DNA from 2 places in the Lysinibacillus sp. genome. Region 2 is predicted to be linked to the other one. Evidence: predicted binding sites of a transcription regulator. Region 2 holds the regulator's gene; the other holds the start of a gene.
The links. Region 2 encodes CtsR, which represses protease genes until heat stress. Its sites were predicted from a motif close to ATGGTCAATAAAGGTCAAACA; they were not measured.

Region 1: a site for CtsR is predicted at 9,849-9,869, ahead of clpP (ATP-dependent Clp endopeptidase proteolytic subunit ClpP). Genes of this name have one in related genera too.

Annotation. Positions count from the first base shown of each region.
Region 1 is NZ_DAMDAY010000012.1:2,910-17,972, forward strand. Features, by position in the region: gene RT445_RS04805 (DMT family transporter) at 1-668, opposite strand, end outside; gene RT445_RS04810 (aminotransferase-like domain-containing protein) at 792-2,162, shown strand; gene RT445_RS04815 (S9 family peptidase) at 2,220-4,490, opposite strand; gene RT445_RS04820 (TPM domain-containing protein) at 4,640-5,389, opposite strand; gene RT445_RS04825 (LemA family protein) at 5,389-5,973, opposite strand; gene RT445_RS04830 (spore coat protein) at 6,109-6,723, shown strand; gene RT445_RS04835 (amino acid ABC transporter ATP-binding protein) at 6,768-7,490, opposite strand; gene RT445_RS04840 (amino acid ABC transporter permease) at 7,487-8,191, opposite strand; gene RT445_RS04845 (basic amino acid ABC transporter substrate-binding protein) at 8,280-9,077, opposite strand; tRNA gene RT445_RS04850 (tRNA-Arg) at 9,574-9,648, opposite strand; gene clpP (ATP-dependent Clp endopeptidase proteolytic subunit ClpP) at 9,955-10,545, shown strand; gene RT445_RS04860 (hypothetical protein) at 10,695-10,826, shown strand; gene RT445_RS04865 (HPr family phosphocarrier protein) at 10,823-11,080, opposite strand; gene whiA (DNA-binding protein WhiA) at 11,194-12,141, opposite strand; gene RT445_RS04875 (gluconeogenesis factor YvcK family protein) at 12,205-13,200, opposite strand; gene rapZ (RNase adapter RapZ) at 13,205-14,098, opposite strand; gene RT445_RS04885 (NUDIX hydrolase) at 14,108-14,575, opposite strand; gene trxB (thioredoxin-disulfide reductase) at 15,000-15,063, opposite strand, start outside.
Region 2 is NZ_DAMDAY010000072.1:2,444-17,506, reverse strand. Features, by position in the region: gene RT445_RS14990 (ATP-dependent Clp protease ATP-binding subunit) at 1-723, opposite strand, end outside; gene mcsB (protein-arginine kinase McsB) at 713-1,822, opposite strand; gene RT445_RS14980 (UvrB/UvrC motif-containing protein) at 1,819-2,361, opposite strand; gene RT445_RS14975 (CtsR family transcriptional regulator) at 2,375-2,845, opposite strand; gene RT445_RS14970 (DUF4870 domain-containing protein) at 3,113-3,418, opposite strand; gene RT445_RS14965 (class I SAM-dependent methyltransferase) at 3,539-4,225, shown strand; gene corA (magnesium/cobalt transporter CorA) at 4,263-5,225, shown strand; gene RT445_RS14955 (hypothetical protein) at 5,282-5,491, opposite strand; partial or broken gene RT445_RS23685 (protoglobin family protein) at 5,578-6,315, shown strand; gene RT445_RS23680 (methyl-accepting chemotaxis protein) at 6,484-7,080, shown strand; gene RT445_RS14945 (acyl-CoA thioesterase) at 7,129-7,608, opposite strand; gene RT445_RS14940 (aldehyde dehydrogenase family protein) at 7,677-9,104, opposite strand; gene RT445_RS14935 (DUF4003 family protein) at 9,146-10,114, opposite strand; gene RT445_RS14930 (DUF779 domain-containing protein) at 10,476-10,835, opposite strand; gene adh (aldehyde dehydrogenase) at 10,857-12,377, opposite strand; gene rluF (23S rRNA pseudouridine(2604) synthase RluF) at 12,619-13,320, shown strand; gene RT445_RS14915 (DUF6904 family protein) at 13,345-14,064, shown strand; gene RT445_RS14910 (cupin domain-containing protein) at 14,105-14,602, opposite strand; gene RT445_RS14905 (ABC transporter ATP-binding protein) at 14,719-15,063, opposite strand, start outside.

The DNA of each region.
Region 1 (15,063 bases), on a different contig from region 2:
ACAACGGCTAAGTAGAACAGGCTAAGCCATGCTGTTGCAGGGGCCTGTAGCATATCTGCTGTAAAGCTTAAAAAAACTGGAATGATAAAAAAAGGACCTGCTATTAGAATGGCCCATGCAATAACTTGCCAACTACCTAGTTCCTTGGATAATTGTCCTCCTTCCGCATAGCTAAGACCTAGTATTAGCACTGCCGCTAATAGGGCTAAATCCGCCATATGTAATTGCCCTAAGCCTAGATAGCTAGCATAGATGATGACTGCTATCGCCCCAATGACACTTGATAGCCAAAATTTTAATGAGGGTCGTTCACCTGCTCGAAAGATAGCAAAACCTGCAGTTGCTAAAGGTAATAATGCTAATTCTACTGCGCCATGAGATACAGGCAAACTGGTCATCGCCCAAGAAGTAAGCAACGGAAATCCTAACACCGCTCCAAAGGAGACAATCATTAAGCTCTTAAATTGCCTTGCAGAAGGTAGCCTTTCTTTTCTTACAAGCAACACAATGGCTACAATAATCCCAGCGATTACTGCTCTCCCCAACCCAACGATTGTAGTACCAAAATACGGTACCGCTATACTTGTTGCAGGTAATGTTAAACTAAAGCAAATTACTCCAACAACACCTAACAACAAGCCTATTTTTTCCTTTCTTTTATCCGGCATAATTCTCATCCTTCCATTTTTCTCCCTATCTGTCCCTGGTATAATCAATAGTAAGAGGTACTACATCAAAAATAAACAGAATTTTCTAGCAACTGTCCTGGTACAGATAAGGGGGGAAACGAATTGGAGGCTAAATATTTGGGGATTATCGAGGACATAAAAGATAAGATGGCAAACGGCTTACTCACTACAGGTAGTAAGCTCCCTTCTGTTCGACAATTAGCTGAGCAATTTTCCTGTAGTAAAAATACAGTAATCAGAGCGTACAATGAGCTGGAAAAGGAACATTTTATTTTTTCCATTCCAAAAAGCGGTTACTATGTTGTGAATAAATTAGAGCAGCCAACCACATCACAATATGTCGTTGATTTTTTGTCTGCAGGTCCAGACAAAACGATTATGCCTTATATTGAATTTCAGCATTGTATCAATCAAGCCATCGATATCTATAAGGAAGAATTATTTAGTTATAGTGACCAACAAGGCCTTTACTCTCTTCGTGTTCAAATAACGAAGTATTTACAAAGCTTGCAGGTCTTTACCGATCCTGATCGCTTATTTATCGTTTCAGGCTCTCAGCAAGCCTTACATTTATTAGTGTCCATGCCATTTCCGAATGGCAAAAGTAATATATTAATTGAACAGCCTACCTATTTCGGTTTTATAGAATCTGTTCACCTACATCAGGCTACTACCTTTGGGATTGATTTGACGATGGAGGGTATTGATTTAGAGCGACTCGAATATATTTTTCGCAATAATGATATCAAGTTTTTCTATATAGTGCCGAGATTCCAAAATCCTCTCGGTCATAGCTATACAAATGCTGAAAAAAGAAAAATTGTAGAACTAGCAGAAAAATATGATGTTTATATTGTGGAGGATGATTTTTTAGGAGATTTGGATCCAGACTCTAAATCGGATCCATTGTTCGCTTATAATCCTTCTGGCAGAATTATTTATATTAAAAGCTTTTCAAAGGTGTTTCTCCCTGGCCTCAGAGTTGCTACTGTCGTACTCCCAACTATAATGATGAATCATTTCTTGCGTTATAAATTTAGTGCAGATTTCAATAGCGCTGTTCTCTCACAGGGTGCCTTAGATATTTATTTAAAAAGTGGTATGTTTAATAGCCATATTAAAACGATAAAAGCACTTTATGTAGGAAAAATGAAGGCTTTACAGGAGGCTTGCGAATCATTACTTCCAAGTCATACTAACTTCACGAAACCTGTATCAGGCTTTTATCTGTCAATCGTTCTTCCTGACAATGTGAGTGCTAAGCAGACAGTGCACCTATTAAAAAATAAAAATATTTTCATGGATGATGCTTCTAGAATGTTTTTACCAGAATTTAAAAGGGATAATCTGATTCGTTTAAGTATCTCTCAAGTGGATGAGCAATTCATTCATCACGGCATTGAGGAACTAGCTCAATGTATTTCTTCATTAGAACGTAAGAAGCCTTACCCAAATACCATTCACCTACTATAATCAACAAAAGGCATCGAGTGCGAGCAAGCTACACATCAATGCCTTTCGTTTTTCATGTTATTTTAAGTGACTGTCGAAGAATTTCACCATAGCATTATAGAATTCAATTCTATTTTCTTCATTCGCAAAGCCATGTCCTTCATTATCCTTAAGCATATACTCTACGTCGACACCTCTAGCACGTAAAGCTTCTACAATTTGATCAGATTCTGCTTTATTGACACGTGGATCATTTGCGCCTTGAGCGACAAATAAAGGTGTTTTAATTTTATCCGCATGGAAGATAGGTGAAACAGCTGTTAATAATTCTTTGTCTTTTTCTGGGTGACCTACTCGTTCATAAAACATGTCACGCATAGTTTCCCAGTATGGCGGGATGGTATTTAATAATGTGAAAATGTTAGAAACGCCTACATAGTCAACCGCTGCAGCATATAAATCAGGTGTATACGTAATACCAGCTAGTGTTGCATAACCACCAAAGGATGCACCATAAATACCAATGCGTTCTGGATCTGCAATACCTTGATCAATAGCCCATTGTACGCCATCTGTAATATCATCTTGAATTTTTAGACCCCATTGCTTATTACCAGCTTGAAGGAACTCCTTCCCATAGCCAGTTGACGAACGGAAATTCACTTGTAGTACTGCATAGCCACGGTTTGCTAATAATTGTACTTCTGGGTTAAAGCCCCACATATCACGAGCCCATGGTCCACCGTGTGGATTCACGATAAGAGGGAGATTTTTTGCCTCTTTATTTTTCGGCAAAGTTAAATAACCGTTAATTATTAAGCCGTCTCGACTCTTATATGAAATTGGATGCATTTCAGCAAGCTCCTCTGGGTTTAACCAAGGGCTTAGAGTGGCCAATTCTTTTAATTCGTCCGTAGTGGAATCATAATAATAATATTGTCCATAAACGGTATCACTAGAAACACTAACAATAAATTTTGTCATCTCTTTATTGTAATCATTAATACCTAATTCACTTTCAGGCACACCAAGTTTGTTTTGGATTTTACGGAATAATTTTTCAAAATCCTCGTCAAAGAATTGATAATTTGTTTTATCAGTAATATATGCACCATATAACAATTTATCTTGATCTGCATTATATAGTATACCTGAGACGTCTACTTCATCATTTGACATGATAACTTCTTCTTTACCTTTTAAATCATATTTTACTACTTCTACCTTATCCCGACCTTTATTCGATGTTGCGTAAATGTATTGATTGTCTTTCGAGAAAGCTACTGGCATTACTTCATCTCCAGCCTCAACTTCAATAAATGGTCTAAATTCATCCTTTTCAGAATCTCGATAAAGAATTGTGCCTGCCACACCGTCTGAAGCAACGGCAACACGCACATTACCGTTTCGATCTGCTAACCAGCTTGTAATATTGCCAGGGTTTTTTGCAACATGAGTCGTTTCCCCTGTTTTTACATTGAGCTTGTACACATCAAAAACAGTGGCATCCTCTTTATTCATCATGATCAATATTTCATCTTTCACACCCTGTAGACCACTTAAAATTCCAACTGTTACGTTTGGATACGGAGTTAAATCTTTTTCCTCTGACCCATTAAATGTTGTAGAATAAATATGGAAGTTTTCATCTCCTCCTTTATCCTTTAAATAAAGTAAAGTATCATCTTTCCAGAAAAAACCTGCAATATCACGATCTTTTGAGCTTGAGACACGTATCGGCTCACTATCATCATTCATTTTTTTCACGAACACATTAGAACGACTCTCCCATGCAGAGGCAAACGTAATGTAATTTCCATCTGGTGAAAGTTCATAACCGAAATTCCCAGGATTTTTCATGAAATCCTCTACAGAAATTTCCTTTACTCCTTCATTATTAGAACCATTCTTTATCTGATTTGCATTGTTTAAAATTTTTACTGCATCTTGTTTAGAAATAAATTCAGTACTTACCACACCATTAAATAAACCAAGTTTATTCGCCTTTTCTAAATACTCAGCAAGTGATGCTTCTTTCTCTTCTTTATTTATAGCCCTTACTAAAATACGAGCAACCTCATCACGTTTTATCATCGAACTTAAATCTGTTAGCTCTCCAGCCTTTACCCATTGCCCAATAATCTGTTGGCGCATTGGTTCTGATCCGTGCTGGAATGTTAAAGCTGTTACAGCTAAATTCAAAAATTCCTGTGCTGAAATGCGTTCCTCCTGTGCTACCACGACACTGTTCGTTTCATCTGCAGCACGTACTTCTTGTAGTGTTGTAGGAATGACCACAGATGTTGTTAATATTATCGCTAATGATGCAGATAAAAATCTTTTTTTCAAAATGATTCCTCCTTATATCAGTTTACGTTATACCGATTGTCGATATACCCAAATTATACCAATAATGTAATTAATGTCAATGAATAAGGTCACTAAATATATCCATAAGGAAAGCGAACTAATATGATTAGTTCGCTAATACAGACAGATTAGAATTTTCTGCTTGCTCCTCCTCCTGCAGAAGATCCTCCACCAAAGCCTCCAAAGCCTCCACCACTCGATCGACCTCCACCAAAGCTTCCAGGAAAACCACCAAAGCCCCCAGCTCTTGGACCACCACCGCCTTTCGAAAAGAACGAATATATGATGAGGACAACAATTATGATTAAGATGATTAACCAAACAGGCATATCTTCACCCTCGTTAGCTCCTACAGGTACTTCACCATTCCAATTATACTCTTCCGCAACAGTGCGAAATACTTCAGCATATGTAGCTTGGAAGGCTTGATCAATGTTTCCCTCACTCGCAGATGGGTAAAATGCATGATCTAAAATACGTCCTAGCTTACCATCTGGTAATGGTCCCTCTAGTCCCTGACCAACAGCTATTACCACATCATTATTGCCTTCACCCTGACCAAAAGTGGCTAGTATTAGGACACCATTATTTTTTTCTTTGTCACCTATTCCCCATGAGCGAATCATTTTGGTTGCATACATCTTCGGCTCCTGCCCGCTGAGACTATCCACTGTGACAACCATAATCTCAGCACCCGTGCCTTGATCTAACTGCTCTGAATAATGATTTAATTGTTCTTTGACATTTGCAGATAAAACATTGGCAAAATCATGGATATACGTATTTTTCATTGGTGATGGCATAGCTGCTTTCGTCATATTCGTACAAAAAAGAAGCACCGAGCAAACGATGATAATCTGTACAATATAACGTTTCATTAGTGTGTACCTGATGATTGACTAAAATCGATTGATGGCGCCTTGTCAGCCCCTGCGGCCGCTTTAAAGTATTCTTTTTGCTCGAATCCAAACATCCCTGCAACTAAATTACCCGGGAAACGTTTAACATGCTTATTAAATTGCTGTACCTCATTGTTATAATCCTCACGTGCTACAGCTAGACGATTTTCTGTGCCTGCTAATTCATCCATTAACTGACGGAAATTTGCATCGGCCTTTAAATTAGGGTAATTTTCCACTACTACAAGTAATCTGCTTAGTGCGCCAGTTAAAGCATCATTTGCCACAGCTTGCTCCTGCGGTGAATTAGCACTCCCCATTTGCGCACGTGCTTCCGTTATACTTGTTATGACTTCTTGTTCATGATTGGCATAACCTTTTACAGATTCTACTAAATTGGGGATTAAATCAAAACGGCGTTGGAGCTGATTCTCAACTTGAGCCCATTTTGAATCAACATTTTCCTCTGCCGACACCAGGCTATTATATTTAGGAATGAATAATAGAGCGATTACCACAAAAATAATAACAATGACAGCAATAGGTCCGAACGATTTTTTCAAATTTTAATGCCTCCTCAACTTCCTTTTCCTTCTGTCATTAGTCTACATTTTTGCTTTTACATTTATACCGTATGAAATGGAATGGACTCGACATACTAAATACTGCAACAAAATATCTTTGAGGAGGCGTTTTTTTTGTCACAATCGTTTTATAACGAATCATCAAATCAAACAAATTTCAATCAACAACATAGCCTAAATCATGGTGGCCATGAAATGATGGACATACATGAAACGATCGGCGAAATTATTGCTGGTATGAACCAAGCCATTATTTTACGCCCACATGTAAAGGATCCAGAGCTACTAAGCATTTTGGATCGCCAATATAACTTCACTCTAGGTATGTACAATACAATTGTGGAGTCCTTTAAAACTGGACATGATCCATCTGTGCCAACAGGGCGTTATCAAATGGAGACAGGTAATGACTTTAAATACGGCTTAAATGCTGGTCAACCTAAAAAGCCAATGCAAAATGCCAATGAAATTAATGATGAAGCCATTTCTGGTTTCTTACTTGGTGCTCAAAAAGGGGCAGCTAAATGTATGACTACTGCGGCGATGGAGACAACAAACCCTGTTGTTCGTCGTGTTGTTGCTGATAGTATTCCAAACTGCATCGAAATGGCTTACGAATTATCGATTTACCAAAATATGCATGGCTATTATCAGGTGCCTCAGTACTCTGAACAGGATATGCAAACGATGCTTAATGCATACGACACAACATCTAATCCCCTTCATTAAAAAACAGTCCATGGTGTAATTCTCACCATGGACTGTCTTTTTAATTATAGAACTTTCCCTAAAAATGCCTTCGTACGTTCGTTTTGCGGATTGCCGAACAATTCATCCGGAGAGCCTTCTTCTACGATAAAGCCTCCATCCATAAAGACAACTCGATCGCCCACTTCACGAGCAAACCCCATTTCATGGGTAACGACAACCATTGTCATCCCTTCAGCAGCTAGATTTTTCATTACATCTAGCACCTCTTTTACCATTTCTGGATCGAGTGCGGAAGTAGGCTCGTCAAATAGAATGGCTTTGGGCTTCATTGCTAAGGCACGTGCAATGGCTACACGCTGCTGCTGACCACCTGAAAGCTGCTCAGGATAATTATAAGCCTTGCTGTCGAGTCCAACCTTTTTCAATAGCTCATGTCCAAGTGCTTCAGCATCTGGACGACTCATTTTACGAATTTGCATAGGTGCCATCGTTACATTATCGAGAACTGTCATATGAGGGAATAAGTTAAATTGTTGAAACACCATGCCAACTTCAGCTCGAATTTCATTGATATTCGTTTTAGGATCATTTATTTTTACGTTTTCAATATAAATAGCACCATCTGTCACTTCTTCAAGCATATTGATGCAGCGTAAAAATGTACTTTTCCCTGAACCAGATGGTCCAATGACGCAGACAACCTGTTTCTCTTGAATTTCATAATCGATTCCTTTTAATACTTCAAGCTTGCCAAAATATTTGTGTAGGTTCTCAATTTTTATCATCTTGCTTCCCGCCCTTCTGCTTTACGAGGGACATAACTATTGCTAAAACGTTTCTCGATAAATGCGACAATCTTCGTTACACCATATGTTAAAACTAAGTATAGTAATGCAGCAACGATGTACGGTTCCCAGAAGCGGAAACTTGCACCTGCTACTACTTTACTAGCATATAAAATATCTGGTGCTGCAATAACTGTTACTAATGATGAATCTTTTAATAATGCAATGAATTCATTCCCTAACGGTGGAATCATGCGTCTAAATGCTTGCGGTAAAATGACCTTTCGCATCGCCTGGTTATGCGTTAAACCAAGAGAACGAGCTGCCTCCATTTGCCCTTTTGCAATACTTTGAATACCTGCACGGAAGATTTCCGCATTGTAAGCTGCACAGTTTAAAATTAGTGCTGTAATCCCTGAAACCATATAGCCTAAAGAATGACCAAAGATTGTTGGAATCACTGCTAAGTGTATTAACAAAATTTGCACAAGCATTGGTGTTCCACGGAATAAATCGATATATAGTTTAGATGGCCAATAAATCCATTTTTTACTCGATAATTTTCCTAGGCCCAAAAATAGACCTAATAGAATACCTCCAAAATAACCACTAAGTGTCAAAATAAGTGTTACGCCAATACCTCGTATAAACATATCTCGGTAGTTCCAGACAATGTCCCAGCGTAGGTCAAAGATGTCCATCCGAAAACCCCATTCCCCTTTAAAGTTACGAAAATTAAATGAGCCGCCAGCACAGTAGCTGTGCTAGTGGCATCACTCTACTCATTTATTACTGAAAATCCGTACCTGTAATTTCTTTTAATTTTCCGTTTTCTTTAATCTTTTTAAGACCTTCATTTAATTTATCTAATAGCTCTTTATTCCCCTTTTGAACCATAAAGCCATAGTATTCTTTTTCGAATGCATCATCTTCAATTACTTTTAGTTTTTGATCTGGATGAGCTTTAATATATTCATAAACTACTGCATTATCTCCAATAGCTGCATCAACGTTTCCATTTAACATCTCTTGAATAGCGATTGGCTGACTTTCAAAAGCCATAATATTTGTACTTGCTTCACCTTGTAACTTTTTCGCTGCCATATGACCAGTAGCATTAATTTGAACGGATACCTTTTTATCTTTTAGTTCTTCTAATGACTTAATCTTTGAATCTTCTTTAACAACGATTAGTAATTGAGATTCATAGTATGGTTCTGTAAAATCAAATGATTCTTTACGCTCTTCCGTAATTGTGATCCCAGAAGCACCGATATCTGTTTCGCCATTTTTAATTGTTTGGAAAACAGGCTCCCAACCAATATTACTCCATTCAACCTCAAAATCCATTTCATCCGCAATAGCTTGTAAAATATCGACATCAATCCCTACAATTTTCCCTGAATCGTCAACAGATTCAAAAGGTGCAAAAGTAGCCTCTGTACCTACTTTATATACTTTCTTCCCATCTCCGCCATCTTCTGAAGGTGTACTACCTGAGGATGCATCATCTTTTGTTCCGCAACCTGCAAGTGCTAATGTTAAAGCTGCTATCATCATCAATAACATCCATCCTGTTTTTTTCATTGTTTTTCCCCCTGTTTCGATAATATTCCGAAATGCGTATTATTTTTCGCAATTCGGAAATGTTAGACTATTAGGTCAATTATATTAACATTATAGTAATTAGACAACAACTTTTCACATAAAACTAAATATTTTTTCATATAAATTTATATTAAATGCATATAATTAGATAAAACATGTATAAATAACAAGAAATCAAACCTAAAACTAATATATATACAATATAAACGATGCCAATTTTCGATAAATTTTGGCAAAAAAAAAGAATCCCCTCAGAAAGGATTCTTTTTTTGACTATGACTAGTCCACGTACAGTATGTTCACTAAAAAATAATTTGGAGTTGTTGCTTTTTTGAAGGTTTGAAAGGAACAAATAGGGGAATAATGCCAACTAGGACAGTATTCCCTTACTTTTTCCTCTCTATCTCCACTAAGCAGGCTGCTAAACTACTTATTAGGAGACGAGCTATAACAAGTATATCTATAATCAGTAAAATGGCGCCCTCGGAGGGAATCGAACCCCCAGTGCAAGAACCGGAATCTTACGTGTTATCCATTACACCACGAGGGCAAAAGCACAAAAAAAAAGTACTCACTCTAGGCTTACGAAAAGCATGATGTAGATAATCCTCATTTTTGAAGCATACCTGCAAAATAGTGTCCTGTACTTTAAACTTATAACCTTAACTATTATACAAACGTATCTCACAAAATACAACCATAGAATGCAAAAACAATATATTTTTTTTAATTTCACTTTAGCAGGGTTAATATTTGACCTTCCCTGACTATAATGTGTATGATAAGGATACAGCTGAAATAACAATGGAAATTTCAGCAAAGGTATTCGAATTTAGTTTTTTAAGGAGGATTTAACATGAATTTAATTCCTACAGTTATTGAACAAACAAGTCGTGGTGAACGTGCATACGATATTTACTCACGTCTGCTTAAAGACCGTATTATCCTTTTAGGAAGTGCTATTGATGACAATGTAGCTAACTCTATTGTCGCACAGCTTCTTTTCCTACAAGCAGAAGATCCAGATAAAGATATCTCTCTTTACATCAATTCACCAGGTGGATCAATTACGGCTGGTATGGCTATCTACGACACAATGCAAATTATTAAGCCACAGGTTCAAACAATTTGTATTGGTATGGCTGCGTCAATGGGAGCATTCTTACTTGCTGCTGGGGAACCTGGTAAACGTTTTGCATTACCAAATGCAGAAGTCATGATTCACCAACCACTAGGTGGTGCACAAGGTCAAGCGACGGAAATTGAAATTGCTGCTAAACGTATTTTATTCTTACGTGAAAAATTAAACGGCATTTTATCTGAACGCACTGGTCAACCACTTGAAGTCATTGCAAGAGACACAGATCGTGATAACTTCATGACTGCTGAGCGAGCTAAAGAATACGGTTTAATCGACCATATTATGCATCGTAGCGATAATAAATAAAAAACAGAAGGCATCACAGATTTGCTCTGTGATGCCTTTATTGTGTTGAAAAATAAATTTTTTTGTGAAAGGTGATAATGTTCTCCCTACTCATTTTAAGCGTTACTCCTAGAGGATCAACGTCACAAATGAGATAAGGAGCGAACGTAATGAGTGAAGCGGCTCATCGGACGCCTCTGGGGAAAGGACGCGGGCGGAACGGAACATTTATTCAACAACATGAAGGCACCACAGAATTGCTCTGTGGTGCCTTTATGTTCGATAATATTACAAATGTTTAATCTTCTTTTTCGATAAGTGTTGCCAATGCTGTAACCGCTTGCTCGGCATCGTTGCCTTCACTGCTTAAAGTAACTTCGGTACCTTTAGCGACAGCTAGACTCATGACACCCATAATGGATTTCGCATTTACTTTTTTCTCATCTTTTTCTAGAAAGATATCAGCACTAAAACGATTTGCTTCTTGCACAAATAGTGCTGCTTGTCTAGCTTGTAGTCCTAATTTTAATTTGACCTGGACTCTTCTCTCAATCATTCTCAAAACTCCCCTTCACTACCGTTCATCTATTAGTTTTATCTTACCTTACTTACTAGCAAAAGAACAATAAGCGATTACGCATGACATTCATACCTGAAAAGTATGAAAACTTAACCACCTATTTTTTCACCGCGTCTTAATGCTTCCGCAATTTCGTCAATTTTTCTTAATCGATGGTTAACGCCTGATTTACTAACCGTTCCACTGGAAACCATTTCACCAAGCTCTTTTAACGTAACATCTTGGTATTCTACACGTAGACGTGCTATTTCACGAAGCTTCTCTGGCAGTTGATCAAGGCCAATCGAATTTTCAATAAATCGAATATTCTCCACTTGCCGTAATGCAGCACCTATGGTCTTATTTAAATTGGCTGTTTCACAGTTTACAATACGGTTGACACTATTGCGCATATCTCGCAATATCCGAACATCTTCAAACTTCATCATAGCCTGGTGGGCACCAACAATATTAAGGAAATCTGAAATTTTTTCTGCTTCCTTTAAATACGTCACAAAACCTTTTTTCCGTTCAATTGTTTTAGCATTGAGCTCAAATTCATTCATTAAATCCATTAATGCTTCACCATGCTCTTTATATAAAGAATATATCTCTAAATGATAGGCTGATGTTTCTGGATTATTGACAGAACCTCCTGCTAAAAATGCACCTCTTAAATACGCTCTTTTTTGTCCACTCTTTTTAATGAGCTCTCTCGAGATTGTATGATTAAATTGAAAGTCGTCTGAGATGATTTCTAAATCAATTAACAGCTCACGTGCACCTTCTCTTACACGGCATATATACACATTATTTTTTTTAAGTCGCATTTTCTTGCGAACTAGTAATTCCACATTGTATGGATATAACTTTTTCATAATCGTATATAATCTTCTAGCTATTGCAGCGTTTTCAGTTTGCACGTCTAAGCTTAGTTGTTTATTTGCAAAGGATAATGAACCATTCATACGAATTAGGGCAGAAACTTCTGCTTTCATACAATGATTGTCCGCTTCTATTTGCGTCAGTTCTTTTTTCGTTTCAGAAGCAAAAGACATATCACGCCCCCCTTTCAATCATATTTCTATGTATATGTTATCTTACCATATACAATAAACGTATTATGTTTCTATAATCGGTCTATTTACCTTTTGATGGTAAATATCAGCGTAATCTACTAGCCATTCTGCAACATTTGCAGCATTATGTCGAACAGTTCCATCCTGCCTAATAGTCGCAATGTCACGTTTAATTACCTCTAAACCCATACTTTCAAGCTTTGCCACATCAAATGTTACTGGTTCAGCTCTTTCTTCTTTATACAGTTCTTTTACTGGAATTGGCAGTTCTTCATCATTTACTAAAATAGAATCAATAAAATCGTTGCCAACATGCTTATGTATGGCTGCTACATGATCGCCTGCTGTATAAGAAATGGTTTCACCTTTTTGCGTCATTAAATTACAAACATATATTTTTCTTCCTTTTGCTTTCACTACAGCTTCACCAATCTCCTTCACAAGCAAATTGGGAATGATACTTGTATACAAGCTTCCAGGACCGATTAAAATATAGTCTGCACGATGTATGGCACGAATAGCTTCTGGTAACGGTTGCACATTTTCAGGTACTAAAAAAACGCGATTAATGCGCTTTGTTGCTGTTGGTATTTTGGATTCTCCTTCGATAATTGAACCATCCTCTAGCACAGCATGTAGGTTTATTTTTTTATTTGCAGCTGGTATAACGCGACCATGAACTTTTAAAACCTTTCCCATTTCACTTATAGCATGGCTGAAATCGCCTGTAATATCAGTAAGAGCTGTAAGCATTAAGTTTCCCAAAGAATGTCCTCGTAAATCCTCTGATGCTGAAAAACGGTACTGAAACATTTGCTCAACAAGTGGCTCAATATCTGATAATGCTGCAATGACATTGCGAACATCACCAGGTGGTGGAATATCGTAGTCATCACGTAAACGGCCAGAAGAACCACCATCATCTGCCACTGTTACAATAGCAGTAATATCAAATGGATGATGCTTAAGCCCGCGCAGTAACGTAGAAAGTCCTGTGCCACCACCTATTACCACAAGCTTTGTTTGCTTTTTCCCCATTCACTCATTCCTTTCTACGATTAATATCACGATGCGTAATAACCGTATTTTCCTTGCCTGCAAAATAGGCACCAAAAAATTCTGCTAACGTCACTGAGCGATGCTGCCCCCCAGTACAACCGAAAGCAATGACAAGTTGAGATTTACCTTCTTGTCGATAAAGAGGAATCATAAAGTCTAATAAATCCGTTAGTTTTTGGATGAGTATTTGTGTATCTTCCAAAGCTAAAACATAAGAGGATACCTCTGTTTGAAGACCCGTTTTAGGACGCAGTTCCTCCACATAATATGGATTTTTAAGAAAACGCACATCGAATACTAAATCAGCATCAATGGGCATACCATGCTTAAAGCCAAAGGACATGATGTTAACAGTAAAAATAGTATCCGCATCACTAGCAAATTCTTTGACAATTCTTTCGCGCAGTTGCTTTGGCTTCATGTTAGATGTGTTATAAACGAAATTAGCACGGCCTTTTACTTCAGATAAGAGTGCACGTTCATGTTTGATTCCATCTAATGGTAAACCATTTACTGCTAATGGATGGGCACGCCTTGTTTCTTTATAGCGTCTGACTAATGTGGCATCGTCTGCATCTAAAAATAAAATACGAGCTACAATATCGCCTTCTTTTAGTATATGGTCTAATGCGCCAATTAGAGCATCAAAAAAATCGCCACCACGCATATCCATTACCGCCGCGATACGCGTACTATTTTTACCAGAATCTCTTAGCAGAGTTAAAAAAGTTGTAAGTAACGCAGGTGGTAAATTATCAATACAGTAATACCCTAAATCCTCAAAGCTTTGAATAGCCACGGTCTTTCCAGCTCCAGACATTCCTGTAATAATAACCAATTCATGTGTACTTTGTTGGCTTTCAACCACCACTGTCATGCAACTCCTTTATTGTTCTTTTGATATTTGTATTTTCTGATGAAGTAATTCAAAATTCGTTGTATAGTCAAACGTGCCATATTGAATACCTGTTTGTGAAACGGCAAATTGTAAATTAGTTCGATCTCCTTCAGCCATTGGCAAATGTGCTAAATCCTCAACTGGGTGCCATGCAAGCTTGCCTTCTCTCGTTTCTTCAAATGGTATACCTTCTACATCCTTTGCAACAAATGTATAGAGCATCCATTCGTCCACAACATCATTGTTTTCTTTAATGATCATTGTATAAACACCCTTTAAATGAACATTCAAAGGTGTAACATTTGTCTCTTCTTGAAACTCACGGACAGCAGCCTCAAAGATAGACTCACCGCTCTCCATTTTGCCTCCTGGAGCAACATACCAGCCTCGTCTTGGTTTCTGAAGTAATAATACTTTACCGTCTTTTACGGCAATTAAATTTGCAATTCTTTGCATAGGCACACCTCTAATCACTTTTGCATTCTACTCTCCATTATAGCAAGACCTTGCAAGATTTGTCCTCATTTACAACTCTCTAGCAAAGACAATTAACAATTTAGTTTTATTCAAGCATTGTGAATTATTTGTGGGCATAACTTACGCTTTTTATAAATTAAATATCCTTACTGGAATGATCGTCATTCCGCTAGATGACGCTTAAGAGGTGTTCTCTTCATTTAGTAAAACAATGTAAATAACATCATGATCAATACAAATAAAAAAGTAGGTTGCTCCCACCTATTGAGGCGGAAACAACCTACTAACAAAATAAAAGGGGGATTGCTAATTACATGTTTAATCATACACCTTTTATATGTCATTCAAGTTACAGCAATATTAAAACCACATTAAAATTGTATTTTTTTCCTTAAAAGCCATGTTAGGCATTAATTTTTTCTAATAGTTCTTCTACATAATGCTGTACAGCTTGTGCAGCAATACTA
Region 2 (15,063 bases):
CATCACTCGCTTGTCACGAAGGATTTCAGGCACTTCGTTATTTATAATTTGCTGTGCTAGCCCCTCCGCAATAGCTGTTTTACCAACACCAGGCTCACCAATCAATACAGGGTTATTTTTAGTACGACGTGATAAAACCTCGATGACACGTGTAATTTCCTTACTTCGACCAATAACAGGGTCTAATGTACCTTCACGTGCAATTTGTGTTAAATCACGTGCTAGGCTATCTAATGTTGGAGTATTGGCAGCTTGTGCTGCTTGTTGTCCAGATTGTGCATTATCGTTATTACCTAGTAGCAATAGTACTTGTTGACGTGCTTTATTTAAACCGACACCGGCGTTATTTAGGACACGAGCTGCCACCCCTTCTCCTTCACGAATAAGGGCTAGTAGCAAATGCTCCGTGCCGATATATGAGTGACCTAATTTACGTGATTCGTCAACTGATAGTTCAATTACTTTCTTAGCTCTTGGCGTATAATGAACAATTGGGCCAACGTCTTCTTTACCCTTACCAACTAACTCTTCAATACCAGCTTCAATTCTTTGAGGACTAATATCAATAGCTTCTAACGCTTTTGCAGCAATACCGCCGCCTTCACGTATAAGCCCTAATAGAATATGCTCTGTGCCAATAGATTCGTGCTTCCAACGAATAGCCTCTTCTTGAGCAAGCTGTAATACTTTTTGCGCGCGTTGTGTAAAACGATTAAACATCATATAAATCCTCTCCTTTTTCCCCATTTATAGGCTTATTCGTATATTCTCGAGATAACGCCTCACGAAGCATTTCTGCTCGTACACGATCTCGTTCAGCAGGGGGCAGTGCCTCGCCTGCATAGTGCTGTAAAAAACCTGGTTGCATACTGACAACACACTCATTTAACGTTGTTGCATGAATACCTGCAATCAACTCTAAATCCACACCTAGACGAACATTAGATAGACAGGTAGCTGCTTCCTCACTTGTTAAAATTCTCGCATGAGTTAGAGTACCTAAAGCTCGATATACTCTATCTTCTAGAGCAAGCTCCGCTTTTTCCATCAATTTACTTCTTGCATGTCGTTCTTTCTGAATAATCTTTTCAGCGACACTTTGGATATCTGCTAAAATGTCCTCTTCTGTCTTACCAAGAGTAATTTGGTTAGACACTTGATAAACATTGCCTAAATTTTCGCTGCCTTCTCCGTATATACCTCTTACAGTCATGCCTAAGCGTGTCATAGCATTAATAATTTGATTCATTTGTCCCGTTAAGGTTAGGGCAGGTAAATGCATCATGACGGATGCTCGGAGACCCGTACCAATATTCGTCGGACAACTTGTTAAATAGCCAAATGTATCTCGGAAGGCGTAAGGTAATACCTTCTCTAGAATACGATCAATTTTATTTGCTTGTTCATAAGCACTTTGAAGTTGAAAACTTGCTGTCATACATTGAATGCGCAAATGATCTTCTTCATTCACCATAATGCTAACGGATTCATCTTCAGAAAGTAGGATAGAGCCCACTTGTTCTTTTTTAGCTAATTGCGGACTAATTAAGTGCTTTTCGACAAGAATTTGACGCTGCAAAGGTGTTAAATCCTTTATAGCAAAATAAGCATAATCATTTTGAAGCGTTGGGCTATCACTTACTGCATGTGTAACTGCCTGCTCCACTTGCAATGCTTCATTCTCTGAGAATGCCAGCGGAAAACGATAACCATCTAAATTTCGAGCAAGGCGAATACGTGTACTAATGACAATATCTGAATAATCATCCTCGATATGCATCCAAGATGGCGTCGCACGCTCTAAAAATGATTCAATCATCATGTCACATCACCACCTTCAAATTGCAGCTGCTTCTCTAACTCTTTGACTTCATCTCGAAGCTTAGCCGCCTCTTCAAATTGTTCTTCATCAACAGCCGATTTCATTCGCTTACGAATATCCTCAATTTGCTTTTTAATTACATACACATTACTGCGAGCGCCAGGCATTTTTCCGATGTGTTGGGGTCCTGCCTGGATGCGATTAAAGAGCTTTGGTAAATGCTCACTAAATGTGTCATAACAGCTTGGGCATCCAAATTTCCCTTCTTTTAAAAATTGTTTATACGAAAATCCACATTGTGGGCATGTTTGCTGTTGTGGTTGTACTTGTTGTTTTTCTCCAACCTTTTGCCACGTTGGTGAGCCAAACCAGTTTGATAATAACTGTTGTATAGAAACTGGCTCTTGTTTAAATTCTGCATGAAATGGATGGAACTGTGAGGCGCAGACGTCACAATAATGGTGCTCCACCTTTTGCCCATTTTGAACTTGTGTTACTGTAACTGTTGCATTACGTTGTTTACAATGTTCGCATATCATTCCCATCACCTCACTATTTTTGCTGTTCATATTTGATTGTTGTCAGCATCGCTCGCAATATTTTTGATCGAATGGTATCTCTTAGAGGGAGATGTAAATCGATCGTTGAGCGATCAATTGCTGCTAACATTAATTTCGCTTCTCGTTTTGAAATTACCTGCTCATCGATAAGCCGATATATTAAATCCTCTGCCATCGTTTGTGAGGCTCCACCTTCAATTTGCCTGAGAACATCATCGATTAAATCAATCTGTGAATTCGCGCGGACACGTAAAATTCGAATGTATCCACCACCACCACGTTTGCTCTCAACAAGGTAACCTCGCTCGGCAGTAAATCTTGTATTAATGACATAATTTATTTGTGATGGGACACATTGAAATTTATCAGCAATCTCACTACGTTTAATTTCAATATGCCCTTCTCCACCTAATTCAAGTACTTGCTTTAAGTAACCTTCTATGATGTCTGATATATTACGCATTTTAGGAATACACCTCGCTTGCTTCACTGACTTTGACTATCTTTGACTTTCTTTGAGTATATTATACAAAACGCTTGAAAATAATTGCAATGATTTCGCCCATAGAAAATGAAAAGTACTGAAATTGGCTATTTTATGCTCTTGAAACTAGCTCTTTTTTTATCATATCTGTTCGGTTTTCTATTTCCTCATACACTTAATGTACCCTTATTAGCCATAGAAAAAACGCAAGCATATGCAACTAGCATATACTTGCGTTTATAAAATTTATACCCAACGTCCAACTATTGGATAACGCCAAGGTTCATCAGACAGTGCTTTAACGATACCGATAATCGGTACAACAAATAGCATAATGCCGAAAATAAGTAAAAACGGTAATCCAATAAGGACAAAGCTTAAAACAACAGAAATAGCAATTAAAACTCCCATAACGATTTGGAATAGCAATGCTTGAATGGAAATTGCTTTCACTTCCTCATCAGAACTAATTAAGAAGAAAATAATGGGTACTAACCATGGCGCAAAAAATGCACTAGCGTGTATGATTACTTTAGACCATTTACTCTCCATATATATCAACCCTTTCTTATCCTTTGTTTATGTTTTATGTACTTCTATTTACGGAACTATACCCGTAATAGTTTCACATTGAATTGGATTTTTAAAAATTTTTTTGGAAGGCAGTGATGCATGATGGAATTTAACAATACTTTAGCAAATGAATATGAAAAAGGTATTCGTCGTACTTTACCAAGCTATGATGCAATGCTTCGTTTAATACAAACCTTTTATCATTCTACATTGCCTGAAAAGGCTGAGATTTTAATCGTAGGTTCAGGAAGCGGCAACGAGATTTTACAACTTGCAGAAGGCAGACCCTTTTGGTCATTTACTGGCATTGATCCCTCAGAATCCATGCTCAAAATAGCTAAAGAACGTTTAAAATCACTAACCAATAGGATGTCATACCATCAAGGAACAATACTAGATACTCAGTTATCTACTGAAAATTATGATGCAGCCAGCCTAGTACTCGTCCTTCATTTTATTCAGGATTATGAGGATAAGCTATCGACATTGAAAGAAATAGCAAAACATTTAAAACCCGGTGCCCCCTTTGTCCTTGTCTCAAAATATGGTGAACCCGGTTCGATCGAAACAGAGCTTCAATTTGATTTATGGCGTTCCTATTGGTTACAACATACAAAGCTTTCGGTATCCGATGTAGCAGAAATGGAAAAATCCATTCGCTCCCTTTCCTTTATGCGAGAAGAAGATATTGTGACATTGTTACAGAAAGCGGGTTTTATAAAACCTAGTAGATTTTTTGCCACTACTTTGTTTGGTGGATGGGTATGCTTTAAAGAGGAGCATTAAATAAATATTTTGTAGTAATAACTTTGAGGTGAAAGCTGTGATAAGCACCATTGGCATTACAAAAAAACAACAACTACTAAAAGATTTCCCTTTGGAAACTATACATCAGCAAGAGTTTGAATGGTATTGGGTTGATTTTAACTGTCCTACTGCAGAGGAGGAATCCTTGCTGGATTCATTTTTTCATTTCCACCCGCTAGCTATTGAAGATTGCTTAATGCGCTTACAGCGTCCAAAGCTCGATTTTTACGATGATTTTCATTTTTTTGTTATTCATCGATTAAACGAAGAGACATTAGGAGCGGAAGAGGTAAATATCTTTGCCTCTAATAAATATATTGTGACATTCCATAAGAACCCTGTACCCGAAATAGAGAGGGTTCAAAAACTTTTGGAAAACCAGCCAAAGAATTGGGAACGTGGCACTATTTACCTAACTTATCAAACTATAGATAAAATCGTTGATAGTTATTTCCCTCTTGTTTATAAAATTGAGGATCATTTAAATGCACTAGAAGGCGAGCTTACATACCAAAGCAATGTAAATGCTATGAAGATTGTCTTCGAATTTCGAAGCGATTTGCTTGACTTAAGACGTACCATTTTACCAATGCGTGACCTTTTATATCGGGTGCTTAATTCTTATCGATTTTCATTAAATAAATCAGAACGAGCTTATTTTGGAGATATCTACGACCATTTACTTAAATTAACAGAAATGGTTGAATCCAATCGAGAACTTACAGCAGATATGCGCGATAGTTATATGGCCATGAGTTCAAGTCGTATGAATGGTATTATGATGACTTTAACGATTGTGTCGACCATCTTTATACCGCTAACTTTTATTGCTGGCGTCTATGGGATGAATTTCGATAATATGCCTGAACTTCACGGTCAATATAGCTATTTTATTGTACTTGGCATCATGATTATTATCGTTATCTTTATGCTTGCTATCTTTAAACATAAAGGCTGGTTTAAACTTTTTAAACCATAAGGACAAAAAACTGCTCGTTTTTTTTGGAAAAAACGAGCAGTGCTATTTATCTATTGTTAATACGGCCCACGATCATCAATTTTATTTTCCCCTTGTTGCGGGAATAAGAAGTATGCTAATACCCCAGACCCTAAAGTTGCACATACAGCAATTAATAATTGCTCAACATCTGGTACCTCAGCATAATAGTTTCGTAACATGTAAATGGAACCAATTGCGACAATAACCATGACTGGAATAACAAATTTAAAACGTTTTTTCTCCATGCAATACCTCCTCTATTTCTTTTTTACGAACAATTAGTAGCTGTTTAAACAGTTCGTATTTTACAGGTTTCCTCATTTAAATTCAAATGTACTTTGCCACAAAACGGTCTGATAATAAAGTAAAAAATAAAGAAATATCCAAAATTTTATCCAAATATTCAGCAATTAATAGTAAAATAGATTTAGTACCAATTATTTATCAAATTTACAAAACAAACATTTCAAAAGTACTTTTTACTTTCAATTTATTATGGATATTAAGAATGGAGCAAACAATAATGAGTTGGTTTTCAAAAAAAAGCAGTTCTAGCTACTCAATTTCATTAACACCAGAAATTTTTAAGAGCGATGTAAAACTAGATGTATTGAATCATCCAAATCTCCAAAAACAGTTACAACTTTTAAACTTAACGATTGAGGATTTAGCGATTATTAAGCAACTACAACCTTTAGCAAAGGACTTAATCCCTGCAATGGTGGAGCAATTTTATGTAGCCATTAGTTTGAGCCAAGATTTACTTGATATTATTAATAGAACTTCGCATATTGATCGTTTAAAAATTACATTACATAAACATTTAAGTGATATTTTTGAAAGTCATATTGATAATGCCTATATTGCCGAAAGAAAAGCAATTGCTGAGGCTCATGTGCGTATTGGGTTACAATCAAAATGGTATATTGCATCATTCCAATCACTCACTTCTACCTTCACAAATTTTGTGAATGAAGTAGATCTTTCAAAAAAGGATGCTATTCGTGCCATAAACGCTTTTTGTAAAATCATTAATTTTGAGCAACAACTTGTAATTGAGGCCTATGAAAAAGAAGAAGAACGTATTCGTACAGCTGCCGATGCAACAAAAAATGCACTTGTTACGACCATTCAAAGTACTGCAGAGGAGCTTAATGCGATTAGTGAAGAAACAGCCGCTTCACTACTAGTAATTTCCTCACAAACTGATGATATTGCTGTCGCGACCAAACAAGGGTTGAGCTTCGTTGCAGATACTCAAGAAAAATCAAGACGTGGTCAACAGCAGCTTAAAGAACAAAATGATTTAATCCAAGTTATATTGCAAAGTGTTAACAGTCTTGAGGTAACGATGAATCAGCTACGTACCTCTTCTCAAAAAATATCTGAGATTGTTGGACTTGTTACAGGCATTGCTGATCAAACAAATTTATTAGCGTTAAATGCATCGATAGAGGCTGCTCGGGCTGGAGAACACGGTAAAGGATTCGCAGTAGTAGCCGAGGAAGTACGTAAGCTTGCTGAGGAAACAAAAAATGCCGTGCAGAATGTTTCTCACCTCATTAAAGAAACAGAAAGTAATATTACAACCATGGCTAGTTCTGTTATCAACGTTGATCAAAAAATTCAGCATAGTGTCAATACACAAGAGAATTTATCCAAGTCATTTAATGATATTGCAGATGCTGTTGCAGGGATTCAACAGCAATATGTCAATACATCTAGAGATATTTCAGCCATCTCTAATTTAATTACTGAATTATCACAAGGTGCTACCCTTGTTTCTTCATCTTCTGACTCGCTCATTAATGTCGTCAACGAACTAAATATGTAAAATAACAAAGGGAGCCTCACTATTTTAATAGTGGAGCTCCCCTTGTACTTAGTGTGGCAATGCACGTTTTTGTTTACGGTGCTCTCGTCTTGCTGGCCCTGTTTCAAATAAACGCTTTTCCTCATCTGTTTCAGGGTAAATCGCAGGAACCGGTACTGGTTTCCCTTTCTCATCTACCGCAACCATCGTAACAAATGATTCTGTCGTTAATTTTTCCTCACCAGTCTCAATATTGCGAGAAACAACGCGAACATAAACCTCCATTGAAGAACGTCCTGTAGACGAAACAATACTCTCGATTTCAAGAATATCTCCTACATGTGCGGCTGATAAAAAATCAACCGAATCGATAGAAGCCGTAACTACAAGTCCCTTAGCATGTTTCATTGCTGTAATAGCAGCGATTTCATCAATATAAGCTAACACTCTTCCGCCAAATATAGAATTGTGATTATTAGTGTCTGGGGGTAATACGAGACGCGATTGAACCGTACGTGATTGGCTCATAGGTACAGCGTTGTTTGGCATAATTCATGCAACTTCCCTTCATGTATGTTCTGTCGTCATCGTATCGCAGAAAAAGAGCTGATGCAAATCTAGAATGACTTTTTCATCGAAATAAATTTCATATCTGTCATTTCTTCAATTGCCCACTTAATTCCTTCACGTCCATAACCACTCATTTTCACTCCACCATAAGGCATGTTATCTATCCTGAATGTCGGAATATCATTAATAATGACAGCACCAGCTTGCAATTCGTCTGCTGCATAAAGGGCGTCGGATAATATATTCGTGTAAATACCTGCATTTAAACCAAGGTCCGACTCGTTCACAAGTCGAATCGCGTCGTCTAATGTTTCATATGAAACAATTGAGACGATTGGTGCGAATGTTTCCTGACAAACAATTTTCATATCAGCAGTGACATTCGTCATAACAGTCGGTGTTAAAGAACGTTCTGTAAACACACCACCAGTTGCAATCACTGCACCTTGTTCCTGAGCTTCCTTAATCCAATCCCTAATTCTTACAACTTCATTCGGATTAATCATCGCACTAACATCGGTATTTTTATCTAATGGATCTCCTACTATAAGTTTTTCAGTTTCTGCAACAAATGCTTTAGTAAACTCATCAACTATAGAAGAATGGACATAAATACGTTGTAATGAAATACATACTTGTCCCGCAAAATTAAAGGCCCCGCTCACACAGCGACTAATAATTTTATCGATTGGCGTCGATGGTTCGACAATTACCGCTGCATTAGAACCTAGCTCTAATGTTATTTTACGCAGGCCTATTTTTTCCTTAATTTTCAAACCTACTTTACCACTACCTGTAAATGTTACCTTTTTGACATAAGGATGTGTAACAAGTGTATCACTAAGCTCACCACCACTTCCTGTCACAATCTGTAGCGCTCCGTCCGGTAATCCTGCTTCACGAAAAATATCAGCCATGACAATAGCACTTAATGGTGTTTGCGTTGCTGGCTTTAACACTACCGTATTACCCACTGCGAAAGCCGGGCCTAATTTATGTGCTACTAAATTGAATGGAAAATTAAACGGTGTAATGGCAGAAATAACGCCCAACGGTTCGCGCTTTGTCCATCCTATACGATCCCCTGCTCCAGGTGCTGCATCCATCGGCACAGTTTCACCCTTTGCCTGTTTTGCGCCTTCTGCTGCAAATTGATAAGTTGCAATGGTGCGGTCGATTTCTGCTATTCCAGCTGTTATCGGTTTTCCTGCCTCTAATGCTAAAATCTCGGCCAATTCATCTTTACGTTGTCGCATTATATCAACGACTTTATATAATATTTCGGCACGCTCGTAGGCTGTTGTTTTTTTAAACAATTGGAATGCCTGCTGTGCGCCTTCGATCGCTCTTTTTACATCTTGAATCGATGCTTTTGCTATATGAGCAATAACCTCACCACTATATGGAGATGTTAGCTCATAGCTTTTCTCTGTATCTTGCCACTGACCATTAATCCACAGTTTTGTTTCCTTCATCCTTGAATGCACCTCCAAATAATATGTTCCTTCTTATTCTATCACGAAGAACTTGAACTAGAAGCAATGGCGGCTGCACTAACCGCTGCCATCATCGCAGCTTGCTGTGCTTGAATTAATAATTCAATGGAAGACATAATGGTCATGGATAGAGATTTTTGCACCTTCGCCATGTCGTAAATGGAAATTTGTACAGCCATAAACAGGACAAATTCGCGGTGCCATTTTAATAATTTCAAATCCTTTAATTCATGATGAAGATCAATGATATCTTGTAGTTGTGTTTTATTAAGATTTAGTATGGCCAAAAAACCAAGTAAAGGATAGTGCATAGCCCTGACCTTAATATTTTGCTTTTTGAGCGTATCTCTTAGCATCACAACATTTGGTACTAGTTGACCATCAAATTGAGGTGATAAAAAAGTTAATACTTGCGATAGCCATTGAAGCTCATTACCAGCGTTAAAATTATAGGTTCGTAGTTCTTTATAGTAGCGATTCATTGTTTCTGCACGTAACTCACCATCATCATTGGAGCTACTTAGCAATACTGCATAAGGAATATCTTCATAAGATGTTAAAAATGGATGGTGTTTACGGATTGCATCGAACAAAGATCTAGCTGCCTGTGCATGTGCTTTTTTATCCTTTTCATCCTCTGTCAAAAATTGTGCTCCGATATAGCTAAAATTGCCACTTCTAAATTTCGCGTCCCTTAAGATACTCACATTTGTTAATAAATCCTTTACGGCCTTTTCAACATTTTCTTGTTCCATTAAATTAGCAGCAATGCTGTATCCAACTGTTGATCGTAAAGGAGACATCCACGACGACTGCTTCTTCATCTCTTGCAATACACTTTTATACTTCGCTGTATCAAACGTTTTCCCTGACGCAACAAATGTACTAGCAATAGCTAATATAATTTTACGGTCCACTGTCCAGCCCGCAGCTTTGGATACTTCCTCTACTGTATTGGTAAATGTATTTTCAATCATCACGTAATCCATATTTAGCACACTCCTTTACTCATTTTACGTTACATATTGTGAGAAAGATTCACACGCTTTGTAACAATTAACATAAAAAGTAAACTTAATTTAATGTATGTTACTTAATTTATTTGTTTTAATAGGAAATATTAGTAACTATAAAAAGGGGGATTGACGATGATAGGAAAAACCACCAGGAAACTATTATTTACTATGACCTTAAAGGATCGATTAAAACTATTTTTATTATTAAGAAATTCATCACATAATATTGATTTACATACTCTTTTCCATAAAAATTAAACACAATTTAGCCTCATTAATCTTTGAATCAAGATAAAAAACAGCGGCAGAATTCTTTGCCGCTGTAACATATTTGTTAAATTAACCCTAGCTCCTGTAACTCTTCTGGTGTGAAGGCTCTTGACCTTGTTAGAAAACGTTTTCCTTCTACGCCCTCAAGCGAGAACATACCACCTCTTCCATCCACCACATCCAGTATGATTTGTGTATGCTTCCAGTAATCATACTGATTTTTGTGCATGTAGAAAGGAGAACCACCAATTTCTCCAAGACAAACATCCTGATCACCTAAAAGTAAATCACCCTCTGGATAGCACATAGGTGAGGAGCCATCACAGCATCCCCCTGATTGATGAAACATAACAGGTCCATGTTTCTCTTTTAAAAGTTCGATTAGTGCCAGCGCTTCTGTCGTAGCTAATACACGTTCAACCACGCTCATGCACCTCCCTACAAATTAGAAGAAACCAAGTTTATCTTCGCTGTAGCTAACTAATAAGTTTTTCGTTTGTTGGTAATGAGCAAGCATCATTTTATGGTTTTCACGACCAACACCTGACATTTTGTAGCCACCGAATGCAGCATGTGCAGGATAAGCATGGTAACAGTTTGTCCAAACACGGCCTGCCTGAATTTCACGACCAAAACGGTAAGCTGTATTAATATCTCTTGTCCAAACACCTGAACCTAAGCCATATAATGTATCATTCGCAATTTCGAGTGCTTCCTCTTTCGTCTTAAACGTAGTTACTGCAACAACTGGGCCAAAAATTTCCTCTTGGAAAATACGCATTTTATTATGTCCTTTGAAGACAGTTGGTTTGATGTAGTAGCCGTTTTCGAAGCCTTCACCTACATTATTTTTCTCTCCACCAATTAAACATTCTGCTCCTTCTTGCTTACCAATATCTAAATAAGAAAGGATTTTTTCCATTTGCTCGCTTGAAGCCTGAGCACCCATCATCGTATTTGGATCAAGTGGATTGCCAACTTTAATGGCTTCAACTCGCTGTATTACACGTTCCATAAATTTATCGTAAATAGACTCCTGAATTAATGCTCGAGAAGGACATGTACATACTTCCCCTTGGTTTAGTGCAAATAATACGAAGCCTTCAACTGCTTTATCTAAAAAGGCATCATCTTTATCCATAATATCTTCAAAGAAGATATTTGGTGATTTACCACCCAACTCTAATGTAACTGGGATAAGGTTTTGAGAAGCATATTGCATAATTAGACGGCCAGTTGTCGTCTCCCCCGTAAAGGCAATCTTCCCTATACGTGGATTAGATGCAAGCGGTTTCCCTGCTTCTAATCCAAATCCATTCACAATATTAATAACACCTGGCGGTATTAAATCTTCTATTAATTCTACAAGCACCATAATAGATGCCGGTGTTTGTTCTGCAGGTTTTAATACAACACAGTTACCAGCTGCAAGTGCCGGCGCAAGCTTCCATACTGCCATTAATAGCGGGAAGTTCCAAGGAATGATTTGACCAACTACCCCTATTGGCTCATGGAAGTGATAAGCAACTGTATCGTTATCAATTTGGCTCACTGAGCCTTCTTGAGCACGTAATGCTCCAGCAAAATAACGGAAATGATCAATTGCAAGAGGGATATCTGCATTTAATGTTTCACGTACCGCTTTCCCGTTATCCCATGTTTCGGCAACGGCTAGTTTTTCTAAATTTTGTTCGATGCGGTCCGCGATTTTAAGTAAAATGTTTGCGCGTTCTGTCGGTGATGTTTTGCCCCATGCATCTTTAGCAGCATGTGCTGCATCTAGAGCAAGTTCAATATCCTCAGCTGTGGAACGTGCTACTTGTGTAAAAACTTGTCCAGTAACAGGAGTAACGTTATCAAAGTACTGACCCTTCGTTGGAGGTGTCCATTCGCCACCAATATAATTATCATATTTCTCTTTGAATTGAACTACCGATCCTTCAGTGTTTGGAAATGCATAAACCATTTTACTTCTCCCCTTTACACAAATTAATGAGAACTATCTACAAAAATCGTTATTTTATGTCGGAATAACAATATTTTTATAGAAACCCTCTCACCTAATATATTGTCAGAAACATAAAATAATTTCAACTTTTTCAAAAACTTTTCCAATTAATTTATTTTTGCTAGAAAAGCTTCTAGAATTCACTGTATCCATGGCGTTAATGTATACTTAACAATAATATAAAATTTAGGAGAACATTATGCGTATTAATAAATATTTAAGTGAAACAGGAATCATATCACGTCGTGGTGCTGATAAATGGATAGCTGATGGAAAAGTAACGATTAATGGAGAACTCGCAACAGTTGGTAGTCAAGTTGAGGATGGGGATATAGTTTGTGTTGATGGAAAAGAGGTAAAGAAGGAACAACAGCTTGTCTATATTGCTCTCAATAAACCTGTCGGCATTACAAGTACAACAGAGCGCCATATAAAAGGCAATGTCGTTGACTTTGTCAACCATCCTTTGCGTATATTCCATATTGGACGTTTGGATAAGGAATCAGAGGGATTATTGTTATTAACCAATGATGGGGATATCGTTAATAAAATTCTACGTGCTGAAAACCATCATGAAAAAGAGTATATTGTTCAGGTGGATAAGCCTATAACAGAGCAATTTATCAAAAAAATGGGAGCGGGTGTCGATATTTTAGATACCACTACATTACCTTGCCAAGTTGAAAAGATTTCGGACAAAGTTTTTAAAATTATTTTAGAGCAAGGCTTAAATCGTCAAATTCGCCGAATGTGTTCTGCACTCGGTTATTCTGTTAAACGTCTACAGCGTATTCGTATTATGAATATCAAGCTTGGCAATTTAAAAGTCGGTCAATGGCGTGATTTGACAGATAAGGAACGAGCAGAGCTTTTCAGACTACTCAACTACACACCAAAATAAAATATTTAAGGGAGGACGGGGACTATGTTAGCTATTCAAAGTACAGAGCAACTCACAGGGGTACGAATTAGTGCCGATTATTGGGATTTAGACGAATTAATCAACGCTATTTATAAGGTAACTGGGGACGAAAACAAATACTATGATTATCAGGGTCCTCGACTACGTATTTTAAGCGTTTGCTACAAACTAAGACATGCTATGCTCGGTGAACATCACCTCGAGTTTGTCGGTAATGGACTTAATAAGAATGTCCTTACCCAACATGAACTGATCTTCCCAAATAAAAATGTTTATTTTGCCACAGAAATTCTTTGGCCAGAAATAATCTTTTGTGCCATTGCATTAAATGATTTTATTGATTTACACCAAAAATTAAACAAAGCGGCTATGTGGAATAATGAGATGGCTATTATCCGCAAGTTTCAAGCAGCTATTGCTAATTGTTTAGAACAAGAAGTTAATGAGGAAGATTATATGGTTTTTTTAAGAATGCTTCATACTAAAAATCCGTTAACCTTCCGCTTTGCTACACAGTATGTGGATGTTCTGAATCTAGAATATATCCAATTAAGTAAAGAGGAACGTCAAGCACATTTAGCTGCATTTGCTGTACGCTTGCTGGTAGAGGACCATGAATATGTTGCTTTAAAAGCCCATCTAATGGAAGCAGCGATTGCGACTAAACAAGCGTTACATGATATTCAAATTCAGCTCAATTATCCTGAAGAGATATTATGGTAAAAAAAGATGCCGTCTCATAAGCAATGAGACGGCTATTTTTCTACATGATTTTTTTGTATGCCATTTTACGAATAACTTCCTCATGCTGAGGATAATCCGCTAAAAGCTCCTCTTGTGTAAATAATTCAAAATCCTCAAAATCAAAACCAGGTGCTACCATACATCCAACTAAACTAAACGTATCAGATTCCTCAACTGATGAGCCAAAAATTGTATTTTTCGGCACTGCAATTTGTGGTACTTCTCCAGCTCCTACGTTCAAGCCTAGCTTCTTCGCCTCATATGTACCATCTGGAAAGATCATATGTACTGTTAGTGGGCTTCCTGCGTGATAATACCATAGTTCGTCTGATTGCAATCGATGTAAGTGTGATATATCTTGCGATCGTAATAAGAAATAAATACTAGTGTAAATTGGTCTCTGAACATCTCTCACTGCTATATTATCTGAAGCACGAAATGATGATACATAATAACCTCCTTCTGGATGTTCGGCTAAATTTAATTGTTTAATAAAATATTGTGCTGAATACTTCAAAAAGCATCTCTCCTTTTTTCCACCTTACCAAAAAATAAAGTAAACATGCTACTTTTGATTATTTAATAACAAGGAAAACCAAAAGGGCATCTCATTTCTGAGACACCCTTCTAATTTTATAAGCCACCTAAATAAGCCGCTTTTACTTGCTCGCTCTCCTGAAGCTCTTTTGCCGAACCAGATAAAACAATACGTCCCGTTTCAAGTACATAAGCACGGTTAGCGACAGATAAGGCCATATTCGCATTTTGCTCTACAAGGAGTACAGTTGTACCCTCTTTATTGACTTGCTCAATAATATTAAAGATGTTTTTAACCATCAATGGTGCAAGTCCCATGGAAGGTTCATCCATTAATAGTAGCTTTGGCTTCGCCATTAAAGCACGCCCCATTGCGAGCATTTGCTGTTCCCCACCCGACAATGTACCTGATTGCTGCTTGCGGCGCTCTAATAGCCGTGG